DNA from 2 places in the Ensifer sp. B1-9 genome. Region 1 is predicted to be linked to the other one. Evidence: riboswitches for the same ligand, from Rfam matches in the RefSeq annotation. Region 1 holds a riboswitch; the other holds the start of a gene.

Region 1 (4,948 bases):
CAAGTTGACTTCCTCGGCGACCGCGGTCTTGAGGATGATACCCTGCAGCTTGCCGACTTCGACGGTGATCGTGTCGAAGAACACGTCGGGCTCGACGGTGTAGCCGAGCTTTTCGAGGCCCATGGCGAGACGGACGGTCTTCTGGTGAACGCTCTGAGCGATCGCCTTGATGCCCTTCGGGCCGTGGAAGACGGCATACATCGAGGCCATGACGGCGAGCAGCACCTGCGCCGTGCAGATGTTCGACGTCGCCTTTTCGCGGCGAATATGCTGTTCGCGGGTCTGCAGCGACAGCCGGTAGGCGCGGTTGCCGCGCGCATCGACCGATACGCCGACAAGACGGCCGGGCATGGAACGCTTGTGGGCGTCCTTGACCGCCATATAGGCGGCATGCGGACCACCGTAACCGACCGGGACACCGAAACGCTGGGTGCAGCCGATGGCAATGTCTGCGCCCATTTCGCCCGGCGATTTCAGGAGCGCCAGGGCCAACGGATCGGCGGCGACGGTGGCGACCGCCCCGGTCTGGTGCAGACGGGCGATCAGCCCGGTGAAATCATGCACGTGGCCGTATGTGCCCGGGTACTGGAAGATGGCGCCGAAAACGTCGACCGGATCGAGGTCGGTGAACGGATTACCGACGACGATCTGCCAGCCGAGCGGCTCGGCGCGCGTCTTCAAGAGAGCGATCGTCTGCGGGTGGCAGTTCTCGTCGACGAAGAAGGTCTTGGCCTTCGACTTCGAGACGCGCTCGGCCATGGCCATGGCTTCAGCGGCGGCGGTCGCTTCATCGAGCAGCGAAGCATTGGCAACGTCGAGGCCGGTCAGGTCGCAGACCATGGTCTGGTAGTTGAGCAGCGCTTCGAGACGGCCCTGGCTGATTTCCGGCTGGTAGGGCGTATAGGCCGTGTACCAGGCCGGGTTTTCCAGGATGTTGCGCTGGATGACCGGCGGCGTGATCGTGCCATAGTAGCCCTGACCGATCAGCGAGACGAGCTTCTGGTTGCGGTTGGCCGTTTCGCGCATCTTGTCGAGCGCTTCGCGCTCGGTCATCGGCGCACCCCAGGAGAGCGGGGTCTTCTGGCGGATCGACGGCGGGACAGTGTCGTCGATCAATGCATCGAGCGTCGGATAGCCGACGACCTTCAGCATCTCGTCCATTTCGGCCGGCGACGGGCCGATATGACGCCGATTGGCGAAGTCATACGGCTTGTAGTCAGTAAAGGTGAAATCCTTGGGCATGCTCATCAGGCGACGAGCTCCTTATAGGCCGCTTCATCGAGAAGGGCGTCGGCATCGCCGGGATTGGCGAGCTTGAGCTTGAAGAACCAGGCAGCCCCTTGCGGGTCGCTGTTGACCAGCGACGGATCGTCGACGATCGCCTGGTTCACTTCGACGATTTCGCCGTCAAGCGGACAATAGACGTCGGAAGCTGCCTTGACGGACTCGACGGTGGCAGCGGAATCGCCCTTCGAGAAGGTCGAGCCGGTTTCCGGCAGTTCAACGAAGACGAGGTCGCCAAGCTGGCCGGCGGCGTGCTCGGTGATGCCGACGGTCGCGACACCAGCTTCGATCTTCAGCCACTCGTGTTCCTCAGTGAACTTCAACATGTGCGCTCTCTCCTGATCAGCGTTTGTAGGTTTGTTTGACAAAGGGCAGGGCGGCGACCGCGACAGGCAGGTACTTGCCGCGCACTTCCGCAAAAAGGGTGGTGCCGTTTTCGGCGTGGCCGACGTCGACGTAGCCCATGGCAACCGGACCATCGACGGAGGGGCCGAAACCACCCGAGGTCACCTGGCCGACCGAGGTCTTGCCCTCGGCGTCGGCGAAGAGCTTGGCGCCGCCGCGAACCGGCGCGCGTCCCTCCGGCTTCAGCCCGACGCGACGGCGCGAAGCGCCATCGGTCAACTGGCCGAGGATGCGACCGGCGCCCGGGAAGCCGCCTTCGCGGGCGCCACCGGCGCGGCGCGCCTTCTGCATCGCCCATTCGAGCGCTGCTTCCACCGGGGTCGTAGTCGTGTCGATGTCGTTTCCGTAGAGACAAAGGCCGGCTTCGAGGCGCAGCGAATCGCGGGCGCCGAGGCCGATCGGCTTGACGTCGGGATGTTCCAGAAGGCGCTGGCTCACATCGACGGCGGAGGCGACGGGAATGGAGATCTCGAAGCCATCTTCGCCGGTGTAGCCCGAGCGGGAGATAATGCAGGTGACGTCGTGCAGGTCCGCCTCGGCAACGTCCATGAAGCGCATGTCGGAGACATCGGCCCAGAGTTCGCCAAGAACAGCTTCGGCACGCGGCCCCTGAAGCGCGATCAGCGCCCGATCCTCGATCATCGTCACGTCGCAGGTATCGGAAAGGCCTTTCTGCAGCAGGTCGAAGTCGGCGTCCTTGCAGGCGGCGTTGACGACGAGGAACAGATGGTCGCCGCGATTGGTGATCATCAGGTCGTCGAGGATGCCACCTTCGGCATTGGTGAAGAGGCCATAACGCTGGCGTCCTTCGGCGAGGCCGAGCACATCGACCGGTACCAGCTTTTCGAGCGCCAGCGCCGCGTCTTCGATCTTGCCGGACTTCGGCCGGACGATGACCTGGCCCATGTGCGAGACATCGAAGAGACCGGCGGCAACCCGGGTGTGCTGGTGTTCCTTCATCACGCCATCAGGGTACTGCACCGGCATTTCGTAGCCGGCAAAGGGCACCATGCGCGCGCCCAGAGAAAGGTGCAGCGCATGCAGCGGCGTATGTTTCAAATGAGGATTGTCTTCCAAATCCGGCCTCCAGGTCTGGCGCTCTCGCGCCGGCTCACACTTCCGGCGTCAATCGCCGTCGATTCGAGCCCCCTCTGTCCCTTTGCCTGAGATTGTTATCCCTTCGGCGAGCGCAAAAGCGCTTCTCTCCAGAGTCCTACCGGCACCTTGCTGGTCCTTTGGCCTGAGAGTTTCCGGGGCGGTTGCTCCTTCGGCACCGGAGTGAACCGGTTTCTCCCAACAAGATCGTCTCCAGATAACGGCGAAGGCGGGAGCTTGGCAAGGGGGCGGTGTCGCGGTGAAACACATTTTTGTCGCATGACCAAAAGACGCAGCCGAGGCCACTGCGGCAATTCTGCCTTTGCTTTCTTCTCCGGTTGAGGATAACCCAAGATCGATACGAGAGCGGGGATGGGAAAAATCTGTGCGGTTTTCCATCCGCATCCCGCTCTAACCCACAAGAGTCGATCGGATGACAGGGCGCGAAGGCAAATTCGGGATAGCAGTGCGGCTGATCGCCGTATTTGCGCTCGTTTTCCTGACCTTTGCCCACAAGCCGCTCAGCGCCAAGACGCTGACACCGGCCGAGATCGCCGCCTATCAACTGCCTGACGGTACGCTCGCCGAAATCTGCTTCGGCACGGACGGCGTCGACCACCAAAGCGGCAAGGGCCAGTCCATGGCCCCGGTCTGCGAAGCATGCCGTCTTTCGAGCGCGATCCTTCTGCCGGTTCCACCCGTGGAAAGCGTTCGCGCCGATACAGGCACATGGCTCGTTTCGCCCATCCTGATAGAAAACGATGCTGCCCATCAGCATCTGCGCCTCCTGCCGCCTTCGCGCGGGCCGCCGGCGCATTCGTAATCCTCCGCTCGCATCCCATTCAATACGCCGCCGCCAAGCGGCTTGGACCACCGGCAACCGGGCAAGGGCCCGGCGCGTGGTCAGGAGATTACGATATGACAAAGACCAGGATCGCTTCACTTTCGCTCGGCCTTACCCTTGCCGCAAGCGGCATTGCCCACGCGCACGCCACGTTTGAAAACAACACGGCGCCGGTTGAAAGCACCTTCAAGGCGGTGCTGCAGGTGCCGCATGGCTGCGACGGCAAGCCGACGACGGAAGTGCAGATCAAGCTGCCGGAAGGATTTGTCCTCGCTCAACCGCAGCCGAAGCCCGGTTGGGAAATCGAAATCATCAAAGGCGACTACCAGAAGACCTACGACAATCACGGCAAGAAGGTCTCGTCCGGCCCCCTGGAAATCCGCTGGAAGGGCGGCAGCCTGCCGGACGAATATTACGACACCTTCGTCGTCCGCGGCAAAGTATCGGGCTTCGACAAGGAGACCGTGCTTGCATTCCCGACCACGCAGCTTTGCGGGACCGACGGCAAGGTCGTCTGGGACCAGGTCGCTGCCGAGGGCCAGAATGCGCATGACCTGAAGAGCCCGGCGCCGACCGTGACGGTAACGATGGCCGATGCAGCCGATCCCCATGCCGGCCATGGCGGGCATATGGCTGCTGCCGACGGGTCGGCAAAGATTGGCGATCTCGAGATTTCGGGCGGGTCGCTGAAAGCGATGCTGCCCGGCGCCAAGGTCGGTGGCGGCTTCCTGACGATCAAGAATGGGGGGGCAAGCGAAGACCGGCTGGTCGCCGTCGAAAGCCCTGCGGCTGCGCGCGTCGAGATCCACGAGATGAAGATGGAAAACGACGTGATGAAGATGCGCAAGCTCGAGGACGGCGTTGCCTTGCCGGCTGGAGAAACGGTCGAGCTCAAGGCCGGCGGCCTGCACCTGATGTTCATGGACGTGAAGACGCCGTTCAAGGAAGGCGATGCCGTTCCCGTCACGCTCATCTTCGAAAAGGCCGGCAAGGTCGATACAATGTTCCCGGTTGGCTCCGCCAAGGGCGGCGAAGCGGCCGGCGGCCACAAACATCAGTGACCAAGAGTCTGCGACGCGCGCCTCAGGCGGCGTCGCTTTCATCCTGTTGGCCGGCGGGGTCCTCCTGCCGGCCTTCGTCTTCCTGCTCTTCGAAACCATCGTCGCCATCGCGCATGAATTCGAGATAGCGGCGCAGGGCTTCGGCTTCCGAGCGTTCCGGCAAACGGCCGTCGGCGCTTGCCAGCATGAAGGAGAGGGGCAGGGCACCCTTGGTCTTGGGTATCAAGACCGGCGCCAATGCTGGCTCCTCGGGGCGCTT
Region 2 (4,948 bases), on a different contig from region 1:
AAGCCAAGGCTCGGGATGAGCGTGTTTTCGATTACCACATCCCAATACTTGCCCTTGATGTTGTAAGGCGGATCCTGGGACCAGATCTGATGCATGATCTTGATGGATTCAGTCGTCATCTCGGCGCGGTTTTTGTCCTGCGTGCCGAAAAGCTCCATGTCCGTTACGAGGCCACCTGGGCCAACGCCCATGATGAAGCGACCTTCGGAGAGATGGTCGAATTGTGCGATTTGGCCTGCCAGGCGGGCCGGATGATGCTGCGGCAGGTTGAGAACGCCGGTAGCGAATTTGATTTGCTTGGTTGCGTGGATCAGTGTGCCAAAGAACTGAAGCGGGTCTGCAATGGGCTCACAAGAGCAGCTGATGTGCTCGCCGACCCACACTTCTGCGAAGTTAAGGCGATCGGCGAGGATGACAGCTTCACGGTCCTGCTTCAAAAGCTCCGTGAAATTTCGCCGCTGGTCATGCAGTGGCATCATAAATAGACCGAGGTCCATTTGAAGTCTCCTCTTCGAATTCAGATCGGCCTGTCCGATCCTCACGAACTGTAGAGCAAGCGCCGTGCCAACTTCAAAAAACTCTTTAAATCAATGCTTTGGTCCGCTTCGTCGGCGAGTCTCAAATTGTTCGCTAAGTCTCATGTGTGAGATTCGTGGATGAGAAAAGCTTGGGACTGAGACCCCCCAAAACACAAGGGCCGAACTTTCGTTCGGCCCCGGCGATTTTTCTAAGCCGCCCTGCTTTTCGACGGTTTGTGTTTTCGCTCCACGAGCTCGGCGACTATCTCGGCTGTGGCGGCGGAAAGCGTCCACCCGAGGTGTCCGTGACCCGTGTTGTAGAATACGCCCGGCCGAGAGCCGGTTTTAACACGGGGCATCATATTCGGCATCATGGGTCTCAATCCCGCCCATGGCACCACCCTCGAGGTGGACACGTCCGGAAACAGAGTTCTTACCCAACCCACTAGCGGGTTGATACGATCCTGTCGGATGTTGCGGTTTATGCCGTTGAACTCTGCCGTGCCGGCCACTCGGAATCTGTCCGCTCCGAGGCGGCTGGTGACGATTTTGGCCCGGTCATCGAGCAGGCTTACCCAAGGTGCTCCGCGTTGGCTCTGTTCGTCGTCGAGATGTACCGTTATCGAATATCCTTTGACGGGATAAACGTTTATTCGGTCGCCGAGCATGTTGGCGAGCTTTCTACTACCGACACCCGCACATATTACCACGCCGTCAACGGACAGGACATTGATTTCATTGTTCGTTGTGTTCGCCGGCTTCCAGTAAACCTTCGTGGTCTGCCCAGGTTTTACGTCTTCGATTTCGGCGTCGAAAAGGAACTTTACGCCGCGCTTGGCGCAGGCTTCCGCCAATCCGCGCGTAAATTTGTGGATGTCACCTGTCGAGTCCGAAGGGGTAAAGAAGCCTCCGTAAAAATCGCCTACGAGGGCCGGTTCGATCGACTTGATCTCCTCCTTTGTCACCGGGCGGCGGTCTAGGCCCCCGTCGGTCAGCATAGTGTTCACCTTGCTAGCATGATCGAAGCTCGGCTTGTCGTAGTAGACGTGCAGAATACCGCGCTTTTCCAGATCGAAGTTTATCCCCTCGCGCTCGGCGATCTCGAACACGTGTTTGCGTGCGGCGATTGCAAGCCGGGTGGTTTCGACCGTATTCGTCCGGTAGCCGCCAATGTTCCCCATGAATTCGCCCATCCACGAGTACTTGTGCCAGTTGGGGCTGGGATTCATCAGGAGGGGGGCATCGCTTTTGAGCATCCATTTGATGCCTTTCATCACGGTCGACCAGTGGTTCCAGACCTCCGCGTTACTCGCAGAAAGTTGACCGCCATTGGCGAACGACGTTTCCATCGCCGGGTAGCGGTGACGTTCCACAACGGTAACATCGAAGCCGCGGCGGGAAAGGGCGTAAGCGGTCGTCACGCCGGTGATACCAGCGCCGAGTACAGCAATATGGGGCACTCTATCTCTCCAACAGTTGGTGCCGGGACTTCGCCAGTCCCACAGCCCCCAATCTGTCTCTTTACCTGAGAGCTTATCCCCAGTGGGGGTCCCCTTCGGTGGGCGCAAGCGCCTCTCTCCAGATTGTTCAACTGAGCAGTCTCGTTTGCCTGAGAGTTTCCTGGGGGGTTGCTCCTTCGGCGTGGCGTCCAGCGCCATCTCTCCTGCACAGCCTTCGAACACCCTTAGGGTAGGCACAGGACGCAGAAACGCGCAAGCCCTCGATCGAGAAAAGTTTCAAAGTGGCACGAAAGTTGCTTTCATGGAGGTAGCGAGAGACAAGGGTCTGATTATGCGAGATTTTCTGGTTTATGTGGAAAACGGGTTGCCTCCGGAGTCACCGTACTTCGTTTCAGAACTAGCGGTCTTAAACGCACTAGGTCCTCTCGCAGGCGCAGCGAAAATCAGATCCTGCGCTACCAACTTTCCTGACTTCGAGTCTTTGGAACGCGCGCAATACTTTATCGGCTCCGGGTTCGACACCGCGCGCCTGAAAAAGCACGGCAAACAGCTGCGCGTCGTTCACTGCACTAGCGCCGGCGTGGAGAAATATGTGCCTCTTGACTGGCTCCCGAATGGCGCGGTGCTGACGAATAGCAGCGGCGTGCACGCTCGCAAAGGCGGAGCTTTCGGACTTATGACGGTTCTCATGCTGTGCGAAGGAGTGCCGAGGCATATAGAAAACCAGCGGCTCCATCGGTGGGACAACCGTCTGGCGACGGGAATTGAGAACAAAACGATTGTATTTGTCGGTTTCGGCGCATTGGGGTCGGCGATTGCCGACCATCTCCGTCCTCTCGGAGCGAAGATAGTGGCGGTTACGCGATCAGGGGAAGCCGGCTCGCCAGCAGACCAGGTCTTCGCGGTCTCCAATCTTGACAAGGCTTTACCTCTCGCTGACTGCCTTGTTGTCAGCTGCCCGCTTACCACGTCCACCAGAGGACTGATCGGTGAAACGGAGCTTGCGCTCCTAAAACCCGGCGCATCGCTGTTCAATATTGCGCGCGGCCCCGTCGTTGATACGAAGGCGCTCGCAACAGCCCTCGTCGATGGCAGGTTGAGTGGAGCTGCTCTTGATGTCTTCGACCAGGAACCTCTCCCCGCCGATAGCCAACTCTGGGACGTTCCGAACCTTATGATCTTCCCCCACATCTCTTGTGACGACGCGGACGGTTACGTCGATCGTTGCCTATCGATTTTTGCAGACAACGTGCGCAGGGACCTCCAAGGACAGCCCCTGCGCAACCGCGTCGATGCAGTCGCCGGATATTAGAACCAAAGGAGAATGAAATGCCCAAACCCTATCTTGAAACCGTGGTCCTGTCTCACCAGGGCGCGTCCGACGCCCTCGCCGCCGCTGTAGCAAAGGCAGAGCAGATGTCCGTCCCGCAGTGCATCTGCATCGTAGACGCAAGCGGCGAGACAATCGCGAGCCTCCGGATGGACGGCGCGAAATACTTGAGCATGCAGACCGCGAGGGCGAAGGCCCGCACCGCGGCTTCCATCCGCAACAAAACGGGTGGAATGACACCGGAATTTGCTGTCGCCGCTGGTATCGCGACCTCGGGCGGCGTGACGAACCTTCCGGGCGGGCTGCCGATTAAATTCGACGGTAGGCTCGCGGGAGCAATCGGCGTCGGCTCAGGAACGGGCGATCAGGACATTGAGGTCGGAAAAGCCGCGCTGGCAGCGATCGGCGCGGACCCGATCGACTAAGTTCTGAAAACGGCGGGCGGCGATCCTTCGCCGTCCGCCAACGATAGTGGACTATTGGAGGGCGAGATGCTGGCTAGTGAACAAATCGAAGTTTCCGCTGACCACACGTCAGACAGATCACTCTGGCATTCTACGCGAGAGGCGCGAGTGCCACTGAACCGGATTAAGACCATTTCAGATGTCGTCATTCCTGGCGCGCAGCTGGGCAGGACGATCGGCTTCCCGACCGCAAACATGGTCCTGGGCGAGGATGTCGATCTCGAGGCCGGAATCTACGCAGTCCAGTTCATACGTGAATCGGGAGAATGCCACTGGGGCGTAGCGAGCTTCGGAAGGCGGCCCACGGTAGTCGAGAATGGAGAATTGATCCTCGAGACGTACGTGCTCGACTTTGCCGACGACCTCTATGGGGAAACGTGTTCAGTCGGATTCGTGAGATTCCTTCGCCCGGAACTCCGTTTCGAAGGTCTGGAGCCGATGATCGAACAAATCCGCAAGGACGTTGTCCTGGCGAGGAGGGTGCTGGCGTCCGAATGCCCGATTGGTCCCGTCGGCGTGGCAGGTGGAGGCGGGACATGAAGTATCACCAGATCGAAGCGTTTTATCAGGTGATGCTTACGGGTAGCATGTCGAAAGCTGCAAAGAACCTGGGCCGCACGCAGCCGGCCGTGAGCATGACGATCTCTACTCTCGAGGACCAGCTGACCACGGTTTTGTTCGACCGCCATGCGGGTCGGATCACGCCTCGCGCCGAAGCGGATGTGCTCTTTGAGCAGATAAGCCCGCTTATGGCGCAGATCAACGATATCCGCCATCGTTTCGGACAGCTCACCTCGATTGAGGTTCCCCGCGTTTCCATCATTTCCTCAAACAACACGGGAAACTATCTCGTCCCATCGGCGATTGCCGGGATCGCGTCTCAAGGGCAGCAGCTGCGGCTGATGACGGCCACGTCGGCTGCGATCGTCTCGGAGATGGAAAACCAGCGCCACGACATCGCGCTCACCGATGAGGGGAAATCCGAGGTTCTGACGAATTCCTCGTTATTCGAAGCGGAGGTGTTCGAAGTACCTGTCTATGCAATCTGCCAGAAGGGGCTTCTCGCTGGCCAGGGGGCGGTCTCGATCGGAACCCTTAAGGGCCTCGATGTCTCGACGCTCTACGAAGAAAACCGGGCCACGCACCAGATCAGGGCGCAGTTGGGGCCTCCACGTG

What was found. A riboswitch is a leader RNA that binds a small molecule or an ion and turns the genes downstream of it on or off. The one in region 1 is predicted to bind glycine.
Region 2: another riboswitch for glycine. It lies ahead of ACQ5BM_RS29405 (D-amino acid dehydrogenase); the one in region 1 lies ahead of gcvT (glycine cleavage system aminomethyltransferase GcvT).

Annotation. Positions count from the first base shown of each region.
Region 1 covers NZ_JBCHVG010000011.1:59,088-64,035, reverse strand. Annotated here, with positions in the region: gene gcvP (aminomethyl-transferring glycine dehydrogenase) at 1-1,248, opposite strand, end outside; gene gcvH (glycine cleavage system protein GcvH) at 1,248-1,610, opposite strand; gene gcvT (glycine cleavage system aminomethyltransferase GcvT) at 1,627-2,766, opposite strand; glycine riboswitch at 2,908-2,995, opposite strand; gene ACQ5BM_RS20910 (hypothetical protein) at 3,218-3,607, shown strand; gene ACQ5BM_RS20905 (DUF1775 domain-containing protein) at 3,703-4,689, shown strand; gene ACQ5BM_RS20900 (hypothetical protein) at 4,712-4,948, opposite strand, start outside.
Region 2 covers NZ_JBCHVG010000019.1:5,600-10,547, reverse strand. Annotated here, with positions in the region: gene ACQ5BM_RS29410 (LLM class flavin-dependent oxidoreductase) at 1-497, opposite strand, end outside; gene ACQ5BM_RS29405 (D-amino acid dehydrogenase) at 728-1,978, opposite strand; glycine riboswitch at 2,105-2,194, opposite strand; gene ACQ5BM_RS29400 (D-2-hydroxyacid dehydrogenase) at 2,280-3,290, shown strand; gene ACQ5BM_RS29395 (GlcG/HbpS family heme-binding protein) at 3,308-3,733, shown strand; gene ACQ5BM_RS29390 (riboflavin kinase) at 3,800-4,312, shown strand; gene ACQ5BM_RS29385 (LysR family transcriptional regulator) at 4,309-4,948, shown strand, end outside.